Regions from separate parts of the Dehalobacter restrictus DSM 9455 genome, predicted to be linked through region 3. Evidence: riboswitches for the same ligand, from Rfam matches in the RefSeq annotation. Region 3 holds a riboswitch; each other region holds the start of a gene.
The links. Region 3 has a riboswitch for cobalamin ahead of tnpA (IS200/IS605 family transposase). Riboswitches for the same ligand answer to the same signal wherever they lie in the genome.
Positions count from the first base shown of each region.

Region 1 (2,265 bases), 1.2 Mb from region 3:
GAACGGAATGATGATGCTCTTTTGATACCTGTGGACTTCATCCCCAGTCGATAAAGTATGAATTTTCATTTTTTCCTCCGCTGTACATGTTATGATTGCACCGCTCAAACAAGTCTTGCAGTCAAAACAAGGTTGGTTTGACACGCTTTTGTTCCATGTTCTATTTTCCCGGCAGCTGTTGGAACATGACAAGTTTCCATTCCGGGTAAAGTCCTTCATGGAAGAGCGAGGCCATATCTTTCACGCCTTCAATCGTTTTGTTAATCGACATGTAGTACCAAGGAGCGAAGCAATACACTTTTCCGTTCTTGACAGCTTTAAAATCTTTTAATAACGGTTCGGCCTTTAGCAGGCTCTCGACGGAGGGCATATAGGCAACCATTGAGGAATAAATAAATACGTCCGCATCCTTGCCTTTCTCATAGAATTCTTCCATGGAAATTTGGGAACTGCCGGTTTTATCCGGGTTAACATTCGCAAATACATAATCTCCCCCGGCTTCCTTTATTTGTTTTGCCACATAGGATCCGCCGTCGGTAATATACACCTTGCCATCGTAGACCATGCCATAGACAACTTTTGGACTCGGCTTATCTTTAACGGCAGCTGTGATTTCCTGCAGCATCGCCGCTTTCTCTTCAATAAAGCCGGCGGCTTTCTGGTCCTTGTTGTAGAACGCGCCTAAAAATTTCAGCCATTCCAGACGTCCCATATCCGTAGGTTCCGTATAATCATTGACGACCACGCAGGGGATATGAAGTTCCTTCATTTTGGCGAGCGTTTTCTGCAGTCCGTAATCTCCGGTATAGACAAAGACCATATCGGGGTTCAGTGCTTGGATCTTTTCAAAATCCGGATCTGCCATGCCCCCTGTGCCGACATATTGAATCGTTCCATTCTCCATGCGCGTTTTCACTTCATCAACATACCATTCTGCTGTATCTGTAGTGACGGCGGCAATACTGTCCCAGTCCTTGTCTGAGAATATTGCCTGAAGCAAGCCTACCTGTGTGGTCGAACAGTAAACTACCTTTTTCAGCGGTGTATTGATAACCGTCGCCCCTGCGGCCTCCGGTATTTTAGGTGTCTTCACTCCTTCCGGCACCAGCAGGAACTGATTGTTTTCCGCATCCGTCAACAGCTTGATATTGTTGCCATAATCAGCAATCTTAAATGCGTTTGTATAACTTAAACTGACCTCTTTGCCGGTTAAGGGCTTATTGCTTTCCTGGCTTCCGGCGGAACAGCCTGCCACTATCAGCGAACAAATCATAATCAGTATGACGACAATAAAAAAATTCTTTTGATACTTAATCATGAAAATTCCTCCATCTTTATCCTTTAACAAAAACACCTCTCAACTTCACGTCAAGAGGTGTCAACAATATATTTAGTAAAATATATGATGTTTAACATACAGCACCTCCTCTGTCTTTCGCAGAGTTGAAGTAAACTACTCAGGCAGGTCTTCTGACTCCGGATCATCAATGTTTCACGCCTTCCCGGAATAAACCAGTGGCATTCATGAAACATTTCCCCATTACAGCGGCGGGACCGTGCAGGATTTGCACCTGCTTCCCTTTTCAACCAAAATCCTCGGACTTTGGTACCTGAGCTTTGTCAGTATTCAGTTAGTTAGAACATGTAATGACTTTTTATTTCAGTATTTTCATCAAGTGTCCGATGCGCGGAAGCCTCAAATGGACATTCCGAATTCATCAAAGCAATCCCCCTATATACTGCCTTCCCAACAATACGGAACCGATCAAAATCATATTTATCAATACTGCTGGTAAGAAACCCTGCCAAGAGAAAGGAGCCAGTTCTTCCAATACTTCAATATCCCCGTCATATCCCCTGGCTTCCATCGCCGTAAAAATCTCATCCGAGCGTTTGTAGGCCCGGATAAAAAGAGTTGATGCCAGAGCCCCCAACGAATGATACCCCGCTTTCAGGCTGGAATAACCTAAGCGGGAATTTTGAGCCGTATACATTGTCTCCGCTGTTTCCATCAATACAAAAATAAACCGATAAATTAAACTCATCAATTCCACCAGAATTTTAGGACATTTCAGCTTCCGCAGTACAGATAGGAGGTCAACCATCGGCGTATTCAGGGACAAATAATATAAGCAGGATACCGCTCCTAAGGCCCTGAAGAATAGCTGTGCGGCTGTCTCTATACCGATTTTAGAAAATCCTAAAAATGTACCGAACACCGGCACAGACATAACAAACTGCTGGGGATCATTTGAGATTTGAAAG
Region 1 is NZ_CP007033.1:266,023-268,287, reverse strand. It holds gene DEHRE_RS01350 (adenosylcobinamide amidohydrolase) at 1-69, opposite strand, end outside; gene DEHRE_RS01345 (ABC transporter substrate-binding protein) at 161-1,318, opposite strand; cobalamin riboswitch at 1,444-1,629, opposite strand; gene cbiQ (cobalt ECF transporter T component CbiQ) at 1,719-2,265, opposite strand, start outside.
Region 1: linked by a shared signal. The riboswitch ahead of DEHRE_RS01345 (ABC transporter substrate-binding protein) and the one ahead of tnpA (IS200/IS605 family transposase) in region 3 are both predicted to bind cobalamin.

Region 2 (2,265 bases), 880 kb from region 3:
AAGTTTTGAATATTTATTGAAGTAGATTAGGAATACTAAATGAGTCCGTTATTCTATTTCATCTGCTGTTTGGCATAGGCGATCATTTTTTTGACCATCTGGCCGCCGATCGGGCCTCCTTCCAGACCATTCTGTCTGGCAGTAACATCGCCTTTATAGTGATCGTTATTTTCCCTTACAAAATCAAGATGGCCGATTTCAGCCGCAGCCTCCATTTTTAGATTCTGCAGCAGCTTTTTTTTGCTTTCATTTGTTTTGCTCATTTTTTTTCACCTCCATCAATATTATTAACACTTTTGAAAAAAATCTTCATTGTAAATAATCCAATATCAGAGAGATTTAACCTTCAAGTTTTTGATTGCAAATGTTTGGAGCAAACATAGTGACTGGAGTTGGAGAAAACATGCTGCAGATCAAAGTTCTAGCGGTAGGGAAAATCAAAGAAAAATATTTAAAAGAAGGGCTGAAGGAATACGCCAAGCGTCTTGGCGCGTACATCCGGCTTGAGATGATTGAAGTTGAGGACGAACCATGCCCCGAAAGGGCATCAGCTGCCGACGAAGCAAGAGTAAAACAGAAAGAAGCTGAAAAGGTTCTTAAATTAATTTCACCTCAGGATTATGTGGTTTTGCTGGATCTTCTGGGAAAGGAACTTTCTTCACCCGAACTTGCCGTTTTGTTTGATGAAAAAGGGCTTTCAGGCCAGAGCCGGATCACTTTTGTGATTGGCGGATCTCTTGGTACGGCAGATGAAATCCGAAAACGCGCCGATTACCGGTGGTCGTTCTCGAAGCTTACCTTTCCGCACCAGATGATCAGGCTTATCCTGCTGGAGCAGATTTACCGGGCGTGCAAGATCAGCAAAGGGGAACCCTACCACAAATAGAATTGATGGAGGTAAAGATACTTCAATTAATATGTTCAAGGCTAAAGTAAAAATAATATTGATTCCTTGTCGAAAGAGCGATATAATGAATCAGGATTAAAACTGAATAGGCAGAACAGGTGTTGAATGAAGCTGATAAGCGTACCATTCAATGAATAAGGAAAGTCGGGTAGAAGCCCGCGCGGTCACGCCGCTGTGAAAGTGGAGTTCTTCAGGTATACCACTGGGAAACTGGGAAGGTCTGAAGATCGATGATGCTTAAGCCAGAAGACCTACCTGTTTTAGTGTCTCACCATATACTCTACGAGTGATAGAGAGGGGGATGTTATGTGCAAGACTACCGAGGAAAACTTCCTAGCATATGAGCCTCTCGACGTAAGATGTTGAGAGGTTTTTTGTTTCATATCTTATATAGGAGAGTTTGACGATGATAAATAAAAAGATTTGGATAATGGGTCTCGTACTTATGTTTATGTTCTTGCCCCAGCAGACATATGCCATGCATATCATGGAGGGCTTCCTTCCTGCGGGTTGGTGTATTACCTGGGGTGCTTTGGCAATACCTTTTGTTCTGGCAGGTTTTTTTTCTATCAGAAGAACTGTTGGAGAGCATCCCAAAACATTAATGCTTTTGGCGATGGCAGGCGCCTTTGCTTTTGTTTTGTCTTCCCTGAAGATTCCTTCCGTTACAGGAAGCAGTTCGCATCCTACGGGGGTTGGCTTTGGCGCTATCTTGTTCGGACCAACCGCAATGGCCGTAATTGGCCTGATCATACTGCTGTTTCAGGCTGTTTTACTGGCTCATGGCGGATTGACAACATTGGGAGCAAATACTTTTTCGATGGGCATTGTGGGGCCGCTGGTGGCTTTTGCTACATACAAAATTGTGAAGAAAGCAAATGGACCGCAGTGGCTTGCCGTGTTTCTCGCTGCCGCACTTGGGGATTTATTAACTTACGTCACGACATCGGTGCAGCTTGCACTGGCGTTTCCTGCTGGAACAGGCGGCGCTATGGCATCACTTACCAAGTTTTTAGGTATTTTTGCCTTAACGCAAGTACCATTGGCGATCAGTGAAGGTATTTTGACAGTGCTAATATTTAAGGCGATTTCATCCTATGCCGGGGATGAGCTTAAAGACTTAAAAATACTTTCAAAGGGGGTCTGAAAATGTCTGTAGAAACGATGAAACCGAAGAATAAAAATCGGGTTATCATCACAAATATTATTTTAATTACGATTGTCATAGCGCTTGCTGTTGTACCCCTCATTGTGCAAAAAAATGCGGAATTTGCTGGAGCTGACAGCCAAGCTGAACAAGCTATAACAGAACTTAACGGGAATTACCAGCCCTGGTTCTCACCGATTTGGGAGCCGCC
Region 2 is NZ_CP007033.1:2,900,987-2,903,251, reverse strand. It holds gene DEHRE_RS13850 (alpha/beta-type small acid-soluble spore protein) at 54-263, opposite strand; gene rlmH (23S rRNA (pseudouridine(1915)-N(3))-methyltransferase RlmH) at 407-886, shown strand; cobalamin riboswitch at 987-1,180, shown strand; gene DEHRE_RS13840 (energy-coupling factor ABC transporter permease) at 1,314-2,054, shown strand; gene DEHRE_RS13835 (energy-coupling factor ABC transporter substrate-binding protein) at 2,057-2,265, shown strand, end outside.
Region 2: linked by a shared signal. The riboswitch ahead of DEHRE_RS13840 (energy-coupling factor ABC transporter permease) and the one ahead of tnpA (IS200/IS605 family transposase) in region 3 are both predicted to bind cobalamin.

Region 3 (2,265 bases):
ACCGTTCTAGATAGTCATCAGGGCTGCATTCTTCTTGAATGGCTCCTTCAGCCATGATAAGAATACGATTGGTATAAGGGAGAATATCGCAGGCCCGGTCCATCACCATAATCACGGTAACTCCTTTTTCTCTGTTTAAATAAGCGATATGAGAATAGAGGTCTTGTTTTCCCTTTCCGTCTAATTCTGCGGTGGGCTGATCTAAAACAAGAATGGGAGTTTCCATCGCTAGAACACTTGCCAATACCACTCTTTGGGCTTGGCCGCCGGACAGTCCATCCGTATTTCTTTGTTCAAAACCCTCCAGTCCAACGAATTGTAAAGTTTTTTTGACTCTATGCTTAATTTCCTCCCAAGGAAGTTCCATATTGGCAATACCGAAAGCAACTTCTTCTTCTACCGTGATACTGACAATCTGATTTTGCGGCTCCTGCATCATATAGCCGATGTGATCGCACATTTTTGCTAAGGGGATTTCATTAATGTTTTTCCCCATCACCTTAATGGTGCCGTTTAACTGTCCATTGAAAAATTGAGGCGCTGCTCCGGTGATGCTATGGAGCAACATCGATTTGCCCGATGCAGCTTCCCCTGTAATGGCAATGAAATCTCCTTTATTAATGGTTAAGTCGATATCTTTTAATACTTTTTTTGTTTCCGGTGGAAAAGTAAGAGCTTCTATTTTAAGCTGTACCACAGGTTCCATAGGATGAAAACCTCCATATTAAATGCAATAAATACAAAGTCATGACCACCCGTAAAACGGGTGGCATGCTCTAGCCCTATAAGGGCTTATTGCAAGCCTGCACCTAAAAGTGCTGGCTTGCACTTCGTTCAAGCCATTCAGCATTTATTACCTGGCTAACCCCTGAAGGGGTCTTCTAACTCTTTGACACTTACCTTATCATTTATCTGATCATGCAGTTCCTGTTCTCTTACATATTTTGCTATGGTCGCTTCATTTAGTCCCACAGTACTGACATAGTACCCGGTTGCCCAGAAATGGCGATTGCCAAACTTATATTTCAAATTGGCATGCCGATCAAATATCATCATTGCGCTTTTTCCCTTCAAATACCCCATGAAACTTGATACGCTCATCTTCGGTGGAATTGATACAAGCAGGTGGATATGATCGGGCATTGCATGCCCTTCGATTATCTCTACACCTTTATATTTACAAAGCTCCTTTATTATCTGCGTTATATCTGACTTGATCTGCTTATATATTACCTGCCTCCTATACTTTGGTGTAAATACTATGTGGTATTTACACATCCATTTTGTGTGTGCTAAACTTTTATCCATAGAAATTCCCCTTCCTTTTTGCTTTTTGATGGCTTGAACATTCATCATTATAGCGGAAGGTGAATTTCTTTTTTATAATTCTTTGTCTCCACCCGTGTAACGGGTGGTTTTGTGTTCAAAACGTATACGTTTTGAACTTGCTGAAGCATTAATAAAAAAGTTTCAGTTTGAGGGACTCTAATCCCTCAAACTGAAACTTTACCGTCGCTTCATTACGTATCTTTATTGGCAGGTCTTCTGACTCATAGTTTTAACCGACTTCTGTGCCTTCCCAATTTCTCAGTGGCATTGTACAGTCATCACAACTATTTACAGCGGTGGGTCCGTCCAGGATTTGCACCTGATTCCCTATTCTTCTCCATAAGAGACACCAAAAAGAATATATGATTATTACGTATTATTCTAAATGAAATTGGAGAAAAGTCAAGAGAAAAGATGGTGCAGATTTTAACATTTGCAGCCAGGACTACATTTCCCAGATGAACAGGCTTTACCACCTTTGACTCCATAGGCATTAACCGTTGTAAACCGCTGAGTTATATTATCATCAGTGCACTGCGGACATATTTGTTTGTCTCTTGAACTTACACTACAAAAAATTGAAAACTTGTGACCACACTTTTCGCAAATAAAGTCATAAGTTGGCATTTAATAACCTCCTAAAATATCATTTCTTCATCAATAATAAATTCATTTAGTCTAAATTGTAGATCTTTAAATATGTTTCTGCCAGTTTTTTAGGCGGCTATAATCCTGTATAATGATCCCTCCATATATTGGCCGTATAATGTTCTCAGATTTTAAGTCGCGAAATAATTTTGACACCGTTACTCTTGTTGTATCTGCAAGTTCAGCCAAATCTTGTTGATTGATAAACAGTTGCATCCCTTGTTGATCTGCAAGTGCACACAAAGTTTCGATAATTCTATGGTCTACTTTGTAAGTGTAATGTTTTTG
Region 3 is NZ_CP007033.1:2,025,069-2,027,333, forward strand. It holds gene DEHRE_RS09685 (ABC transporter ATP-binding protein) at 1-706, opposite strand, end outside; gene tnpA (IS200/IS605 family transposase) at 862-1,308, opposite strand; cobalamin riboswitch at 1,519-1,698, opposite strand; gene DEHRE_RS14435 (FmdB family zinc ribbon protein) at 1,756-1,956, opposite strand; gene DEHRE_RS09700 (Crp/Fnr family transcriptional regulator) at 2,023-2,265, opposite strand, start outside.